One region of the Chryseobacterium sp. G0201 genome, then DNA from elsewhere that is predicted to be linked to it. Evidence: riboswitches for the same ligand, from Rfam matches in the RefSeq annotation. Region 1 holds a riboswitch; each other region holds the start of a gene.

The links. A riboswitch is a leader RNA that binds a small molecule or an ion and turns the genes downstream of it on or off. The one in region 1 is predicted to bind cobalamin.
Region 2: it holds a riboswitch for cobalamin, as region 1 does, so the genes downstream of both, EG348_RS08670 (TonB-dependent receptor plug domain-containing protein) here and metE (5-methyltetrahydropteroyltriglutamate--homocysteine S-methyltransferase) in region 1, are expected to answer to the same signal.
Region 3: it holds a riboswitch for cobalamin, as region 1 does, so the genes downstream of both, EG348_RS01270 (TonB-dependent receptor plug domain-containing protein) here and metE (5-methyltetrahydropteroyltriglutamate--homocysteine S-methyltransferase) in region 1, are expected to answer to the same signal.
Region 4: it holds a riboswitch for cobalamin, as region 1 does, so the genes downstream of both, EG348_RS00770 (acyl-CoA thioesterase) here and metE (5-methyltetrahydropteroyltriglutamate--homocysteine S-methyltransferase) in region 1, are expected to answer to the same signal.

What each region holds. Positions count from the first base shown of each region.
Region 1 is NZ_CP033917.1:4,415,030-4,419,505, reverse strand. Features, by position in the region: gene metE (5-methyltetrahydropteroyltriglutamate--homocysteine S-methyltransferase) at 1-1,020, opposite strand, end outside; cobalamin riboswitch at 1,240-1,424, opposite strand; gene EG348_RS19845 (Lrp/AsnC family transcriptional regulator) at 1,579-2,040, shown strand; gene EG348_RS19840 (Crp/Fnr family transcriptional regulator) at 2,057-2,587, opposite strand; gene nudK (GDP-mannose pyrophosphatase NudK) at 3,358-3,939, opposite strand; gene EG348_RS19830 (hypothetical protein) at 3,992-4,476, opposite strand, start outside.
Region 2 is NZ_CP033917.1:1,928,673-1,933,148, forward strand. Features, by position in the region: gene EG348_RS08655 (MbnP family protein) at 1-215, shown strand, start outside; gene EG348_RS08660 (cytochrome-c peroxidase) at 208-1,251, shown strand; gene EG348_RS08665 (transporter) at 1,254-2,195, shown strand; cobalamin riboswitch at 2,474-2,661, shown strand; gene EG348_RS08670 (TonB-dependent receptor plug domain-containing protein) at 2,772-4,476, shown strand, end outside.
Region 3 is NZ_CP033917.1:296,399-300,874, reverse strand. Features, by position in the region: gene EG348_RS01275 (hypothetical protein) at 1-233, opposite strand, end outside; gene EG348_RS01270 (TonB-dependent receptor plug domain-containing protein) at 251-2,080, opposite strand; cobalamin riboswitch at 2,113-2,289, opposite strand; gene EG348_RS01265 (cytidine deaminase) at 2,677-3,159, opposite strand; gene namA (NADPH dehydrogenase NamA) at 3,264-4,316, shown strand; gene EG348_RS01255 (DUF2752 domain-containing protein) at 4,342-4,476, shown strand, end outside.
Region 4 is NZ_CP033917.1:183,988-188,463, forward strand. Features, by position in the region: gene EG348_RS00755 (endonuclease MutS2) at 1-475, shown strand, start outside; gene EG348_RS00760 (hypothetical protein) at 486-1,565, shown strand; gene EG348_RS00765 (hypothetical protein) at 1,653-2,453, shown strand; cobalamin riboswitch at 2,526-2,705, shown strand; gene EG348_RS00770 (acyl-CoA thioesterase) at 2,817-3,200, shown strand; gene EG348_RS00775 (HD domain-containing protein) at 3,371-3,961, opposite strand; gene EG348_RS00780 (XAC2610-related protein) at 3,964-4,476, opposite strand, start outside.

The DNA.
Region 1 (4,476 bases):
CTCTGAATCAAGATCGAAAGGAGAGTGGAGCAATGAACAAGAAGGAGCAATAAAAACTCTTTCAGAACCAATTTTCTCAACAGCTTTTTTAATGAAATGTAGTGATTGGCTGAAATCATTTTTCCAGATATTTCTTCCGTCTACGATTCCCAAAGAAAGACTTAAAGTGTTTGGAATGGTTTGTAAAACTTCATCCAATTGTTCAGGTGAACGAATAAGATCAATATGTAAAACATCGATTGGAAGGGAAGTCACCAATGAGAGATTGTCTTTTAATCCATCAAAATAGGTGGCAACAATGAATTTTAGATTTGGAAACTGTTTTCTGATTTCAGCGTAGATCAATTGATACGTTTCTTTTGCTTTTTCATTTAAATCTAATGCTAAAAACGGCTCATCAAACTGAATATATTCTGCACCATGATTTTCTAATTCTTTTAAGATTTGAATATAAACTTGAACTAGGTTTTGGGCTAAATCTAACTTGTCAAAACCTTCTTCTTTTTCCTTTCCCAACAACAAATACGTCAACAAACCGATGATGACAGGCTTGGCGTTGATTCCTGCCTGCTTTGCGCTGATGAATTCCTGGATGATTTTATTGGAGAATAATGTAAACTCCTGATTTTTATTAAATTCTGGGACGATGTAGTGATAATTGGTATCAAACCATTTCGTCATTTCCATCGCGGTGATGTCCAAACCGTCTTTCTGGAAACCTCTTGCCATCGCAAAATAAAGGTCAAGTTCAGACTTTTTGAAAGCAATTTCCTGATAACGTTCGGGAATTGCTCCAACTGTCAACGTCATATCTAAAACCTGATCGTAATACGAAAAATCGTTGCAAGGAATAAGATCGATTCCTGCTTCCTGTTGCAGTTTCCAGTTGCTTTGGGAAATGGTTTTGCCAACTTCCAATAGTTCGTCTAAAACTATTTTTCCGGACCAATAGTTTTCACAAGCTTTTTTTAGTTCTCTGTTGCTACCAATACGCGGATAGCCAAGGATGTGTGTTTGCATTTTCTTTTAAACTTTTTAATTAAATAGTAATTGTAAAGTTCTTTTTGAATGCTTCAGAATGCCGTCGAAGAGAGAGCGTTTTTAGAAATAGAGTAGATACAATGAGGACGTAATTTTTCTTTTAATAAAGAGAATTAGTTTAAAAATCAATTTAAATTTTAAACCAAAATACGTTCAAAAGTATCATCTGTATGACCAAAAAGCTTCAAACCGCGAAAGCATTGTCAATTCGGAACAGGCAGGTCTCCTGACTTGTAACAATTTTTGTCATCCTTCCCGTTTTCACAGTGGATTTACTGGGACAAAAATCTTTTTGTGTTACTTACAGTTGCGCGACAGCTCGTGATTTTCACACGATTCCCTATTAATCTACGTTAAGTAAAACCTTTTCCGTTTGATGAAGTATGTTAAAGAACAAAATCTGGGATAAAGATATTGATTTAAGTAAATTGATTGGTTTTGGTTTAAAAATTAAGGATAATATTTTGTTTAAATAATATTTAATGGGTATTTATTCTGTAAATTTGAAAAAATTAATCTTAAAAAGAATATTATTCTGTGGAAAGACTGGATGAAAAGGATCTTCAACTGTTAAGAATCCTCCAAAAAAACGCAAAATTGACTGTAAAGGAGTTGGCTAAAGAAGTTAATCTTTCACCATCACCTGTTTTTGAGCGAATGAAAAGGCTGGAACAAGACGGTTATATTAAACATTACGCAGCCGTTTTGGAAGCCGAAAAATTGAATCGTGGTTTTACCGTTTTTTGTCAGGTCAAACTGAAAATTCATGACCGTTCTGTAGGAAATGAATTTGTCAAAGATATTTTACAGATCGATGAAGTGGCTGAATGTTATAATATTTCTGGAGATTTCGATTTTTTACTAAAGGTTCAGGTAAGGGATATGAAACATTATCAGGATTTTGTGTTCAATAAGTTGGGCTCTGTAGATTCCATCGGAAGTACGCATAGTACTTTTGTGATGGCGGAAGTGAAGAATATTTATGGGGTGAATATTTAGAAACTTTAAAATTTAATCATCTTCTACTCCTGATCCTACTCAAAGACACAGAGGTAATCCCCAAATAAGAAGCAATATAATGCTGCGGAATTCTGCGGATAATCTCAGGTGATTCCTCAAATAATTGATTGTATCGCTCTTCAGGGGTATCTTTTATTCTTGAAATAAATAGTTTTTGATATTTTAAAAGTCTTTGCTGCAAATTATTGTAATAGAAATCTTTGATGTAAGGATTGTTTTCCATTTTTTGTCTGAACTCTTCAAGAGAAGCACTGTAAACTAGGACAGGTTCTATTGTTTCAATGTTATAAAGACTTGGCGAACTATAAAAAAGACTTTCCCAGGACGAAATAAAAGCGCCTTCAAACATAAACTGAAAGGTGATTTCCTTCCCGTCATTATTGAGCCAGCCTCTCGTAACTCCCTTTTCAACGTAGTAAAATTTTCGGGCGATCTTGCCTTCTTCGATCAGCAGTTCCTTAGCTCCGAATTTTTCCTGTTCAAAATCACTGAGTATGATAGAGAGAATTTTTTCATCAAGATACATAAGTGCTTATTAGTGAATTGTCTATACGAAATTAGTCATTTTTTGGTCACTATTTAATGACTGCTCATATTTAGAATCATTTAACTTAAGTAATTGCTTACTTCAATTAAATTTTGATCAGGATCGCGGAAGGATACGGATCTCTAAAACGTTTTTTTTCGAAGAGACCGATCGGTGAAAGTTATTATGGAATTGAGAAAAAATTATTTAAGATAATGTACATTTATTAGTCCTTTATTAAAAGTTACTTTAACAGTATCCTTGTTTTTAAATTCAAAAATAGATTTTAAATTTTTTCTAATTCTACTTTTATTAATTTTTTCTAAATCATCTGTATCGTGAATAGACTCATTACTATTTAACCAAAAGATTTGATTCTCTTTATGATTAATTACTTGATAGGTTTTTACAATTCTTGATCCTTCCGTTATTGAATTTATGTAAAGTATTGAGTTATCAATAAGGTTGTGTACTCCGAAATAAAAACTACTTCCAAAGATTATAAGAGCTAAAATAATTACTGGAATTTGATCTAATTTAAGTGATTTTTTTATTTTGAAAATAATTATTGTTGCAATTATTACAAAAATTGATAAAGTGTATTTCCAAGAATAATTTTAAAAAATTTTTAAGTCATCATATAGGTATTTTTCTTTTATAATAGGCTTTAATACAAAGTCTTGTAGAGAGAATACGATAATGAAACAGAGGATGACTATTACATTTCTTTTTGAAAATTTGGGCATTAATTTTAAGGTAATATTTAAATTCTACATAATATTTTTCACCCTCACATGCTGCAACAGCATAATCGTCTTAGCATCCTTGATCTCGCCAGAATCTATCATCGCTAGGGTTTCATCAAAAGAAAGCTCTAAAACTTCAATATCTTCTCCTTCCTCCTCAAGTCCGCCGCCGTCAGTGGTTTTCATTTCCTTAGAATATTCAGCTATGAAGAAATGTAGAATTTCAGTTACTGAACCTGGCGACATGTAAGATTCAAAAACTTTTTCAACTTTTGAGATCTTGTAGCCGGTTTCTTCTTCGGTTTCCCTTTTTATGCATTCTTCGGGATTGTCGTTGTCTAATAATCCGGCACATGTTTCAATAAGCATTCCGTCTGAGTTGCCATTGATGTAAGTAGGTAATCGAAATTGTTTAGTCAAAATAACAGTATTTTGATCTTTATTATAGAGTAAAATTGTAGCCCCATTTCCTCTGTCATAGGCTTCACGGCTTTGAATCTCTGAGGAGCCGTCTCTTTTTGTTTTTTCGAAGGTGATTTTATTTAAAGTATACCAATTGTCCGATAAAATTTCTGTTTTTAAGATCTTTACTTTGCTATTTTGCATTAGAAATGTTTTCTATATTAATTTTTTGATGAATAATGGATTTTAATATCCATTATAATTGTTTAAGATAAGTTAGTTTAGAATTCTTAATAAACTCTTCAGAAGAAGTCTCTTTTGTTGCACCTTTATTTGTCAATTCGATGATGTAAATAGGCGTTCCTGGAATTTTACTGTCATTACAGACTAACTTAAATCTCTTGATTTTTGGATCTGTACTTAAAGAAACGAGTTCATCAGAACTGTTGATCCTCATATTATTTACATCAAAAGAAGCGCGTGGATCTTTTTGAAGTTTCAAATATCTTTTTTGAGTTTTATCGGTCGTTTCATCCAGAAATTTTTCCATTTGATAATCGGTCAGAAGTTGAGGATAAATAATGCCTTCCTGTAAAAGTAATTTTGTTGTTTTATCAGGTTTGTTGTAATTAATAATCTTCTCATCAAACTGTACAAAATTATCTTTAACCGTTATTTTACCTTCAAATTTTTTATAGTTTTTCTTTTTGTAATCATTCTTAAAATGCTCAATAATTGCTT
Region 2 (4,476 bases), 2.3 Mb from region 1:
AAGTTACGTTGAATCTTCCGACTACAGCAAGAGTTACGAGTAAAATTACGCCGTCCATTCATATTCTGGCAGATCTTAATCAATATCTGAGTGGAGAAACTCCGCTTACTTTGACTTCTACCAATGACATGATGATGGGCTCTAGTCAGCATTTGGTGAGCGTAACAAACAATTTAACGAAGATGTTTAAAGTAGATCACGTTCACAATGATTAAAATAATTAAAACGGGGATTATTCTTTTCTCTTTTCTAAATATTGTGTCGTGTTCTGATGAGGTAATTGAGCCGTTGGAAAAAGACGAAGCCTACAACTTGGAGTTTCCTTCCTATTTTTCTGAATTGACTTTTGATCAATCAGGAAATCCAATTACGAAAAAAGGAGTAGAGCTGGGACGAAAATTATTCTATGAAGGCAGACTTTCACGAAACAATACCATTTCATGTGGCTTCTGTCATATTCAGGAAAATGCATTTACCCATCACGGTCACACAGTAAGTCATGGTGTTGATGATCGAATTGGAATCAGAAATGCTCCGGCGATTCAGAATATGGCATTTTTAAAACGATATATGTGGGACGGAGTCATTCATAATCTCAACGAACAACCCATTATTCCCATCACAGATGCGAATGAAATGGATAGTTCGATGCCTGAAGTAATTTCAAAATTAAGCGCAGATTCTAAGTATAAAAAACTTTTCAAATCAGCGTATGGCGATGAAAGTATCACAGGGGAAAGGGTGTTAAAAGCGTTGTCACAATTTATGGCGACGATGATTTCTGCAGATTCAAAGTATGACAGATTTAAGCAAGGAAAAGAAAATTTCACCTCAGAAGAAACTCAGGGAATGAATTTATTTCAGCAGAAATGTGCTTCCTGCCACAGTGGAGAATTATTTACAGATGAAAGTTTCAGAAATACAGGAATGTATTACAATACGCAATTCAAAGATGCCGGACGATATCGAGTGACGCTTGATCAAAATGATTGGATGAAATTCCGTGTTCCAAGTTTGCGAAATATTGAATATACTGCCCCGTACATGCATGACGGAAGATTTTACACACTAAATGCAGTACTTAATTTCTATTCAGATAATGTGGAAGATAATCCTAATCTTGATCCTCAATTAAAACAAAACGGACATGTCGGAATTGCGATGAACGATCAGGAAAAGATTTTTATTATCGCCTTTTTGAAAACACTGTCTGATAAAAACTTCATTTCAAATCCAAAATTTGCTGAGTAAACATGAAAAGAATAATTTTAATAATAAGCTTGATTTTATGTAATTTATTTCAGGCTAAAACAATCGGTGATAGTCTTTATATTCCTACTGATTTTAATGAAATGGTTTTTGATGATTGCGATGCCTGCGGATGCGCTGCAGGAAACGGTTCTTCTGGTTTTGAGTCTTTATTAAATCCACAATTTATAGGGATTAAATATTTTGCACAACATTATAAAGCGAAAGAGAATCTATTTGTAAAGGATTTATCGCAAGATCAATATTTCAATACCATTCAACTTTGGGGGAAAATTCCTTTAACTAAAAAGCTAAGTGTGTATGCGAGTTTACCATTTCATTTTCATGAAAAGAAAACAATGCAGGGTGATATAAAGATTAATGGAATTGGAGATTTAAATCTAATGGGAATTTATCAGTTGATCAATTCAAAAGATAATATTCATCAATTAAATGGAGGAATTGGAGTAAAAGTTCCGCTGGGAAAATTTGATGAAAAAGGAATCACAGGAGTTAATCCAAGTTTTCAGTTAGGAACAGGAAGCTGGGATTATCAGATGGTTTTGAATTACAAATTTCAGAAAAATAAAGTTGCTGTTCTTTTAAACACAGATTATACCATTAAAACAGAGAACAAAAAGCATTATGATTTTGGAAACCAATGGAATTATTCTGCTACTGGATTCTATCAATTTATCGCCAATGAAAAAGTAATTTTTTCAGGAAAAGCAGGAATGCAGGGAGAAGTTTATGATCGAAATAAACAGTTTCGTGAAGATTTACCCAATACCGCAGGAAGTGCTTTGTATGGAAAATTGGGTTTTGAAGCCTCTTATAAAAAGTTTAGTCTTGGAAGTGAAGTCATGCTTCCTGCGTATTCTAATTTGGTAGGAGGTGATATTGAAGCAAAATCCCGATTGAGTGTTTTTATCAATTTTGGGATTTAAATAAATAATGGTGGCTTCGAGAGCCTCAGCCACCAACTGTGTACTCAATTTATAAAACCCCGGTGACTGAGGTTCTCGAAGTCACCGGGGTTTATCGTTAAAAAAATCCATAAGCTTCATCAAATCAATTTTAATTGATTTCTTTTTTGCTCCTTAAAAATATTCACAACTGAAAATTAAACTTTGCGTTAAAAAAATTCCGTTATTAAAATTAAAAATTGTTTTAATTAATTGAATATCATGCAATTAATTAAAATATTGTATCTGCCAATAATTTTCTATCTTTGCCGAAATCTGGTGAGCCATAAAAAGCGCTTAAAAGGGAATTCGGTGTAAATCCGGAACAGACCCGCTGCTGTAAGCTCCACAAAAAAGTTTTTGAAAATTATATCCACTGTTTTTTATAATGGGAAGGATTTCAAAAATGGAGTAAGTCAGAAGACCTGCCAGAAGATTTAACGTTTGACGCTTTCGTGGAATAAAGCTTAGGACAACAATGATTCTGTGCAGTTATATTGCTGTGCTTTTCATTGCTGCATTCTTATATCCATTAGCGTTATTATTTTCAAAGAGCTAATGGTATCAAAATTTACTTCCGGATTTTATAAAGTTATTATCACAATTTTTGTGCTAACGGCTCAATTATACTTTTCTCAAACCAAGAAAGACAGTATAAAAGAGAAATCGATCAAGGCTGTCAATATTTACAAAAAGAATTTTAAAGAAATTCTTCCAGCGCAAACGCTTTCGGGAGAACAATTGGAAAGACTAAACAGCCAGTCGGTTGCTGATGCATTGCGTTATTTTTCCGGAGTTCAGATTAAAGATTACGGTGGAATTGGAGGAATGAAAACCATCAATATCCGAAGTTTGGGAAGTCAGCATGTCGGAGTTTTTTATGATGGAATTCAATTGGGAAATGCACAAAATGGCTTAGTAGATCTGGGACGATTTTCTTTAGATGATATTGAAGAAATTTCACTGTATAACGGACAAAAAAGCGAAATTTTTCAACCTGCGAAAGATTTCGGGTCATCAGGATCTATTTATCTTCAGCCGAAAACGCCAAGTTTTAAAGGAAATCAAAAAACAAATTTAGTTATTAGACTAAAAAATAGTTCTATAGAGCTTTTTAATCCTTCATTTCGTTTAGAGCAGAAAATTTCGGATAAGGTTTCTGCAAGTTTTAGTTCAGAATTTATACAGAGTGATGGTGTTTATAAATACAGATACTCGAGAAAATATCCTGACGGAGCCATTGCTTATGACACGATTTTTAAAAGATTTGATTCTGATATCAGAGCAAAACGTTTTGAAACAAGCATTAATGGAATTGTAAATAACGGAAGCTGGAATGTAAGAGGTTACGGCTATTTATCAAACCGAGGGATTCCCGGAGCTATTGTCAACAACCGTTTTGATGCTAGAGGGCAAAGAATGGTTGATGAAAATTATTTTGTTCAGGCTAATTTCAGAAAAAAGATCTTTCCCAAATTTGAAACACAGTTAAAAGCTAAATTTGCCTACGATTATACTCAATATGTAGATACGGTTTCTTCGATTAAGATTCAGAATCAATATATCCAGAGGGAGTTATATCTTTCTTCGTCAAATCTGTATTCCATTACTCCAAATTGGGATGTGAGTGCAAGTGTAGACTTTCAGTATAATACGCTGGATGCTGATATGAAACTATTTTCTTATCCTACCCGTTATACTTCGCTTGTGGCTTTTGCGACGACTTATCAATGGAACAGATTCAAATTTTTAGGAAGTGTTTTGGGAACTTTTATCCATGAAGAAGTAGAGCTTAATACCAAATCTCCTGACAAGACAGAATGGACACCGGCTGCATTTTTAAGCTATCAGCCTTTTGATTCTAAAGATTTTACGGTACGAGGTTTCTATAAACGTATTTTCAGGATGCCAACTTTCAATGATCTGTATTACACTTTAATTGGAAGTTCTTCTTTAAGACCCGAATTTACAGAGCAGTACGATCTTGGCTTCACCTATCAGAAATTCTACGACAATAATAATTTCTTTAAAGGCTTTTATGTAAAAGTGGACGGTTATTTCAATCAGGTTAAGGATAAAATTATTGCTTCTCCTAATGGAAGTATGTTCCGATGGACGATGCAGAATCTTGATTATGTTGAAATTTTGGGTGCAGATGTCAATATTCAGGCAGAACTGCAGGTCGGAAAAGTAAAAATAAAACCATTATTAAGCTATACTTATCAAAGTGCAAGAGATTTTTCTGACAGGGAAGAATCTTTCT
Region 3 (4,476 bases), 690 kb from region 1:
TTCCCTAAAACCTCATTATTTTTTCCTGAATAAATTTTGTTAGCTAATGCAGAAAGGTCATTGGTAACAAAAGAAACCTCTGCTGTCGGAGTTGTAAATCCGCCTTCGTTGGTGATAAGAATTCCGTTTTCAAAGGTAGTTTCTAAAACAACATCGTCGCTGTCACTGCTACAAGAAACATTGAAAAGTAATGTTGCAGCAAATGCAAGGGATAAAATTTTTCTGATATTCATTATATTTAATTATTTATTTAAAAATTGATATTCAAATTCACACTATAATTTCTCAAAGGCATCGGATAAAATGCTGTTGTCGCATATACTTGGTTAAAAATATTATTCACTTTAAAACCTACTGTGTAATTTTTAAGAATCGTTGCAGAAATACCTGCATTCATTACAAAATAAGGTTCCAAAGCATCTTCTCTTTTTTCGTCGGTATCTGCATAGGTTAGCCCGTTGAACATTCCCTGAACATACAATCTCATAAAATCATATTGATAATCAATGTTTCCAAATAACTTGTGGAAAGGAACGTACATCAGCTGTTTATCCGTGTCAAGATTGGTAGATTTGGTGTATGAATAGCCTAAATTCGTTCTCAGATTATGCTTCCCGAATTTTTTTTCATAATCGATTCTGGATTCAATTCCATAAGATTCAACTCTGTTGGTGTTGAAAGCGGAGTAATATCCTAGCGGACTAGGCAACCATTGGATCATATCCTTAATCTTCATGTAATATGGAGTGACCGAAAGCTGTACATCAGCAATTTTGAACTGATTTCTCAATTCAATCTGATAAGATGTCTCTGGTTTCAAATCTTTATTTCCGCCCGGGCTCCAGTACAGATCATTAAATGTTGGAAATCTGAAATTCCTTGAAGCACTGATTCCCACATTATACCAATCGACAGCATTCCACTTCCCTGAAAACGAAAATTGGAGTGGCGAACTGATATCTTCAACAAAATCTTTTTTAACTCCGGCTTCAAAACGAAGATCTTTCGTCGTGAAATAACGCAATAATCCTGCTACAGAACCTACATTTCTGCTTATATGATCGATTCCGGATGCATAACCTTCTCCTTTATTAACCTGAAATTCTGTAATTAAGTTGAAATTTAATTTTGGAACAATAAAATAATTAAAATCATTTTTCAAAATATAATTTTTTCCTGTTCCACCACTTGTTTTTGGTCCGTCGATATTCCCAAAATATTGGAAATTTTCTTCCGTATAAGCTGCTTTAAATGAATTGCTGAACTTAGTTTTATTCCAATCCCACGAGATTAAACTTCTTACATTTTGAGTTCCATATTTTGTAGGAGTCTGACTTTCAAAGAAAACAGGATAATGCTGATTTCCATTAAAAAATTCAGAGATCCATGAGATCTGATGATGAGGTGCTATTTTATAAGCTGCCGAAAAATTTAAATTGGTATTGTTGTATTTTCCGTTTCTGTTGATATAATCACGTGACTCTTCAACTTCGTAATCATTTTCACTTATCGAATAATGACCGGAGGCCTTGAAACTGAATTTCTCGTTGCTGTAAGAAGCCTTAAGCAAATTATTGTAGGTGCCGAAAGATGCCGCTTCAGAAAATAACGAAGCATGAGCGCCTCTGTTAAAATCCAGATTATTATTTAAATGAATGCTTCCACCGATCGCGCCGCTGCCATAACTTACACTTCCTCCGCCAGATTTTACAATAAGCTGATCAAATCCCCCAAAAGGAATATTATTAACGTCACCCTGACCCAAAAAGTTAGAGTTAATATTAATTCCGTTCCATACAAAAGCGGTTTGCGATGCTGTTGTCCCTCTGAAAGATGGCGAAGAAACTGCTCCACGACCATTTTCTTTAATATAAACGGCAGATTGAAAACGTAAAAGTTCAGAAAGATTGGTTGAGTTTTTCTCAGCATCCTGAGGAGTAATGGTGGTAACGTTATGAAAAAGTTTAACCTTACTCATTTGGTTATCAAAAACATAAACGGTATCTATGGTTTTCTCCTGTGCGAAAAGAAAACAACCATAAGACGAAAAAAGCAGTACTAAAGATCTTTTTATATCCATTACTATTTTACTTTTCCTCCGAAAGCAATCTATTTTTTTATTATAATTTTGGCAGGTCTCCTGACTTTCGCTTTCTACACCTTCCCGTTTGCACAGTGGTTTTTCGTAGAAATTTTGGTTGCGATTTACAGTTGCGGGGACAGTTTGGGGTTCTCACCCAATTCCCTTTTCATTCCAATACATTGGAAACCAAAATTTTTGCAAAGGTAAATTTATTAAATTGAAATGCAAAATCGAGAAAGCCTTAAATCAAAAAATCTCACGATAGCTATTATTCAAAATTGCCTATTACCAATTACTCATTACCTATTTTTCAGGAGCTATTTCCCGCTTTCCGTTACAATCTTTTTTTTCAAAAAAGGATTTTCACTGCAATCGGGGCTAGGGTATTTATCGCCTTTTCAATTGTTCCCGTCATTGCGAACCGAATGTGAAGCAATCTCATAAAAAAATTAGTGATAAAAAAGATTGCTTCGTCGCTTTGCTCCTCGCAATGACAATAAACTTTACTGAATGAAACGCCTTTGCCAACGAAAATATTCTCAATAATTTTAAAGAAAACCTTTGTGATCTTTGTGTTTAAAACAAAAATAGTTCTACAAAAACGTAGCATCAAAATAAAACGGCAACAAATCTTTAATAGAATTCACTTTCACGACCACATCATTCATGCTCGAAAAATAAAGATCAATATTTTCATTCTGCTTGGTTTCATATTCAATTAAGCTTTGTCTGCAAGCTCCACAAGGCGGAATTGGCGGATTTTTCTCGTGAAATTCTCTCGGTCCGCCAACAATAAAGATCTTTTTGATCTTTTCATTCGGAAAATTGGCTGCTACCCAGAATAAAGTCGTTCTTTCGGCACAAAGACCGGACGGAAAAGCTGCATTTTCCTGATTATTTCCGGAGAATATTTCTCCATTTTCCAATAAAACCGAACAGCCTACCAAAAAGTTGGAATAAGGGGCGTAAGCATTTTCTCTGGCTTGTTTTGCTCTTGCGAACAACGTATTTTCTATATCGCTAAGTTCACTGTTATTTTTAAAATATTCGTAACCTATCTGTATGTCTTTTTTCATATATTGTGGACCTAAAAAAGGGGGATAAAATTAGCTCTTTTTCATCAGGTGGACAATATTATTTTATCCTTCAAAATTTTTAATTAAAATTCAAAACATCAAACATGTTATACACTCCTATAAAATTCAGAAATGTTGAGTTAAAGAACCGTTGGGTAATGTCTCCAATGTGTATGTATTCTTGTGAAAACGGGATGGCTAATGATTTTCATTATGTACATTACGGAAGCAGGTCGCAGGGCGGAACAGGATTAATTATGGTAGAAGCAACCGGAGTTGAACCCCGCGGAAGGATCACCAACCATTGCATGGGTATCTGGAATGACGAACAGGCCGAGAAACTACAGAAAATTGTTGAGTTTGTACATAAAAATTCAGACAGCAAAATAGGAATACAAATTGCTCATGCAGGAAGAAAAGGTTCAACTTGGAACAATCTGCAAATCCCTGTTGAAGAAGGTTGGGAAACTGTTGCGCCAAGCCCGATTCCTTATCATCCCACAGAAAGAATTCCGCATGTTTTAACAGTAGAAGAGATTAAAGAACAGGTTCAAAACTTTAAAGAGGCTGTAAGAAGAGCTGTAAAAGCAGGTTTTGATGTGATTGAAATTCACGGAGCACATGGATATTTGGTTCATCAGTTTTTATCTCCGCTTTCCAACATCAGAACCGATGAATATGGCGGAAGCTTTGAGAACAGAATTAGGTTTTTATTGGAAATTGTAGATGCCGTAAATGAAGAATTAAACGAAAATGTAGCGCTGTTTGTAAGGATTTCAGGTACAGAATACGCTGAAAATGGCTGGGATATTGAAAGCAGTGTAGAATTAGCGAAAGTATTAAAAAATCATTCAGTCGATTTGGTAGACGTTTCAAGCGGCGGAAATATTCATGGAGTAAAGATTCCTCTTTTTGACGGATACCAAGTTCCTCTTTCTTCTCAGGTCAAAAACGAGGCGGAAGTAAAAACCGGTGCCGTTGGCTTAATTAAAAAAGTATCACATGCGGAAGAAATTCTTCAAAAAGGCGATGCAGATTTAATTTTTATTGCCAGAGAGATCTTAAGAAATCCATACATTGCTGTTCAGGGTTCATTTGAAATGAATGAAGAATGTTTCTTTCCTCATCAATATTTAAGAGCTAAAATTTCTTCTTAATTTTATACAATTAATTTTTAAAAAGATGAAAATAGAGGATTTCATGTTGCCGTGCCCAAGTAAAAAGTTCTTAGGAATAGAATGTTTTGGCTGCGGTGCTCAAAGAGCTATTGTTATGGTTTTTGAAGGAAGATTCTCTGATGCTTTTCATATGTTTCCG
Region 4 (4,476 bases), 580 kb from region 1:
TCTGCAAAAACTGAATGAGCAGCTTCAACAAAAACTATTCAATTTCCAAAAGCTGTATGAAGATGAACATCGAAAACTTCAGTTTGGAAATAAGATTGAAACCTTTATCGACGGCTATATAAAAGGAAGATCCCGAAAAGATGTAGTAAAAGATTTTGTGAAGATTCTAGAACAGGAAAAATTCAGGAAAATTGGAGCTGATAAAGATGAAACGAAAAGACTTCAGGTTGTTAAAAGAAAAATCACGCAACAGCTGAAGAAAGAAGAAGTCATTGAAAAAATCACGGAAACCAACGAAAAAATAGAAGAAAAACGTCAAACTGATCGCGCTGTTTGGATGAAAATTGGTCAACGCGTTCGTATCACAGGAAGTACAAGTGTCGGGACGATTGAAAAGATCTCCAGAAACAAGGTGATTGTGAATTACGGGACTTTTAAGACGACGATTAGCGCTGAAGAATTGGAGAGGATTTAAACGATTTATTATGAGGATATTACTATTATTCATTATTTTTTTATCTACTAAGTTATATTCATCTGAAATAATTTTTAAAGACAATAATTTTAAAACAAAAATATTATCTAGCAAGACAGCCAAAGACAAAGAAGGAAACTTTATTAAAATTGACCAAAATAATGACAATAAAATAGAAGAAAATGAGGCTGATAAAGTTTATTCTTTAGAGATTTCAGATTCTAATATTGTTGATTTATATGGATTAAGGTATTTTAGAAATCTTACGAACCTCAATTGTAGTAGCAATTTAATTACGAATATTGATGAAATAAATCTTTTGGAAAACTTAGTCGAATTGGAAATAGAAAATAATTCTATTGAAACATTCTATTTAAATAATAAATCAAAACTAAAATCAATACTTTCAGAAAAATCTAATATCAGGAGTGTAAAATTAGAAAATTGCACATCATTAGAATACATATTCTTTTCTGATAATATTATTGAAAATTTCGATCTTAATTTGTGTCCAAATCTAAAAGCTATTTCGGCTGAAAATAATAGAATAGAAAGATTAGATTTAAGTTCCTTTGCATTTTTGGAAGATGCATTTTTTAGTCAAAATAAATTAAAAGAAATTAATATCTCAAATTCATACTATCTAAAATCACTAGATATTGAAAAAAATAATGTAGAGAAAATTATATTTAAAAATAATAATAAATTAAAATCTTTACTCGCCGCAGAAAATATGTTAATCCAATTAGATATTACTGAATGTCCAAATATAGAAGACTTAGATATTGAATCAAATAATATTTCATCATTAACTATATTAAAAAATCCTTTACTAAAAAATATTTTTATTGGTAATAATAAAATTAGTATACTGAAAATTAATTCTAATAAACTAGATAATATTAACTTTTCTAATAATCCTTTAATTTCTATCTGTACGAATATAGATAGTAAAAAGAAAATAATATCCGCTTTAAAAGAAAATGATATCAAAAATTGTGTAGTAAGTTATAATTGTAATGACAAAAATGAAAACCTTGAAGGAGGTGGTATTTTTAAAACAACCTTAAAATTAAATTCTTCTAAATAATTTTCCTTTATAAATAAAGAATTGCAATTGTTTAAATACCTCCCGAAAAGCATTTAATTTATATATTTGAAGAGTCAAAAATTTTTCATGATGATTTCCGCAAAAAAAGTATTTTATTTATCAATTTTCAGTGTTTTTTCTTTAAGCTTAATGAAAGGACAAAATAAAGTTCCTTTTGGAGTTGTAAAAGCTGAAGAAGGCTACGCCATGGTACGTGTTGCTAAGGATAATTACCGAAAAATTGTGGATAAAATCCGTATGCGCCGGGGAGATGTTTTTGTCTATGTAAAACCTGCTCCCGGAGAAACAGAATGGATCTGGATAAAATATCCTGATAAAGACGACACCGAAAAACCTTTCGTAAGATATGACTCTCTGAACAAAGAAGGTATGGTGAACAAAGACCGTATTGCTTATATCGATCAGTTACCACCTTACACGCCTTCCAAATCTAAAAACGGAAAATCTCTTATTTTCACAGATAACACCGATCCGAAAATTCCGGCTAACCAAAGAAGTAAAGTTATTATTGACGTTTACCCATCCAACGCGAGTTACCGTAAAAAGGAAAAAGATGCTAACGGAAAAATTCTGACCATAGATAAAGTAAAACCTTGGGGAATAGGCAACGAGCTTCCCGAAGGTATGACAGAAATTAAATCTATCAGAGTACAGCAGCCCGGAAGAGGTTCTGTTTTTGTGAGAGAAGCTGTTAAAAATTTATTTCAACCGACAATGGATTTCAATAATGTTGGGGTAACTTCTATCGATAATGATCACATTTTTCTTTATATGATCAATGGTTCAGGCGAAAACCGTTATACCACGCTTTGGACGATCAAAGAAGGAAAAGTTATCAGCCAGATCATCTATAATAATCCGGAATAATTCGTTTATCTTTCATATAATCCTTATTTTTGCACCGAAAAGTTATTTTGCTGTTGGCTTCTAGCCGATACATTTAGCTTTTTAGAAACTGGTTCTGCTTAACTGCAGATTAAAAGGGAATCGTGTGAAAATCACGAACTGTCGCGCAACTGTAAGTAACGAAAGTCTTTATCAAGAATCCACTGTGCGAGGCATGGGAAGGAGATAAAGATGTTACGAGTCAGGAGACCTGCCTATTTCTTTAAGACAAAAACTTTCGCGATCTGAAGTTTATTGATCAATGGTTTTTCAGGAATTTCTGTGTTCCTGTTATTTTCTGTTTGTTTCAATATTCTTTCTTTTCGCTTTAATTAATAATGAAATATGACTACAGAAGAAAGAATTCAAGCATCCGAAACCAGCATCTTTAAAGCGGTTTTTCCTAACACAACCAATCATTACGACACCCTTTTTGGTGGTACAGCGATGCAATTGATGGATGAAGTGGCATTTATCACCGCTACCCGATTTGCCAGAAAAAGAGTGGTAACGGTAAGCAGTGACAAGATCGATTTTAAAAGACCAATTCCTGCAGGAACTATTGTGGAACTAATTGGAAAAGTTTCCCATGTTGGAAAAACAAGTATGAAAGTGAATGTAGAGATCTACACGGAGCAAATGTATTCTTACGAAAGAGAAAGAGCGATTGTGGGTGATTTTACTTTTGTGGCGATTGATGAATTTAAAAAGCCAATTCAGATATTATAAATATTTAGGGTTTCGGCGGCCTTTGGCCGCCGAAACCTATTTTTACTTTTTATTTTATCACAAGGATAAACAAAGTTTCCTTATGGTTTGTATTCATATTATGGTAAACAAAGCCGCTTCGCTTAACAAGGTAATACTATAAACTTCATTTACATTATAAAAAGAAAAAATTATCTCACAACCTTCTCAGTTTCCAAATTCTTGATCATCAAAAACTGGAAAGCCTCTCCCATTTCATCAGAAGCTCTGCTGATGGCATTTTCAAGCATATTTCTTACTTGATTTTCGGTTACTCCGGCTTCTGTCCAGCTTTTTCCTGATGTGTGCGAATTTAAGATGAAAGGCATAATTCTGTCAATCGCACAGGCAAAAATAGCATCAGGAGTTTGTTCTTCTTCAAATTCAAGCCAAAGATTAAAGAATTCAGTGCGTAATGGTTCATCCAAAATTCCGAAAATATTTTGAGCGGACTGTTTTTCTCTTTCAAATTTCCCAACCATTGCTGCTTCGTCAAATAAGAAAGTATCTCCTGCTTCAATTTCCACCAAATCATGTATAGAAAGCATTCTGATTACTCTTAACAAATCAATATCCGCTCTGTTTTTCGCATATGGAAAAAGGATTTGAGCTAAAATAATAATCTGCCATGAATGCTCAGCCGTATTTTCTCTTCTCGAATCATCGGCGTTATAATTTCTTCTCTGTACATTTTTTAAAGCATCAACGGCTAAAATAAAATCAATCTCCTTCTGTATCTTCATTTTTAATCTTTATAATATTCACTTATTGGATAGTCTTTAATATTGGCTGTCCATTTATCATCTTCGAGTTCTCTTTTTGTCACCTTTACCCTTTCGTCACCGCCTGTTGCATCCTCTTCCAATTCATACACTTTTAGCAAACCTTTTTTTGGAACAACAGTATATTCTGTCGTAAGATGCCAGCAACAACCAGATTTTGCATAAGTAATTAAACGTTTGCGTTCAGAATCTGTCTGAAACATTCCCAGATTTTCATATGCCAGATTTGTCAGTTCTTCACTTATTACAAACTGTTTTTTAGTGGAATTAAAAACGTAAACCTCATATGACGGACCTCCATAACTACTTTCATTTCCATTTCTTATCGCTAAATCTTCAGTTCCGTCAAAATTAAAATCATCAAAAATCAATGGACTTTGTTCATCATATAACTGAATAATATTGGCTGTCGGTTTCTGATCTTCTTTTAAGTAAAAATTCAGATCCTCAGAAGTGAAAGTCTGAAATTTTTTGGA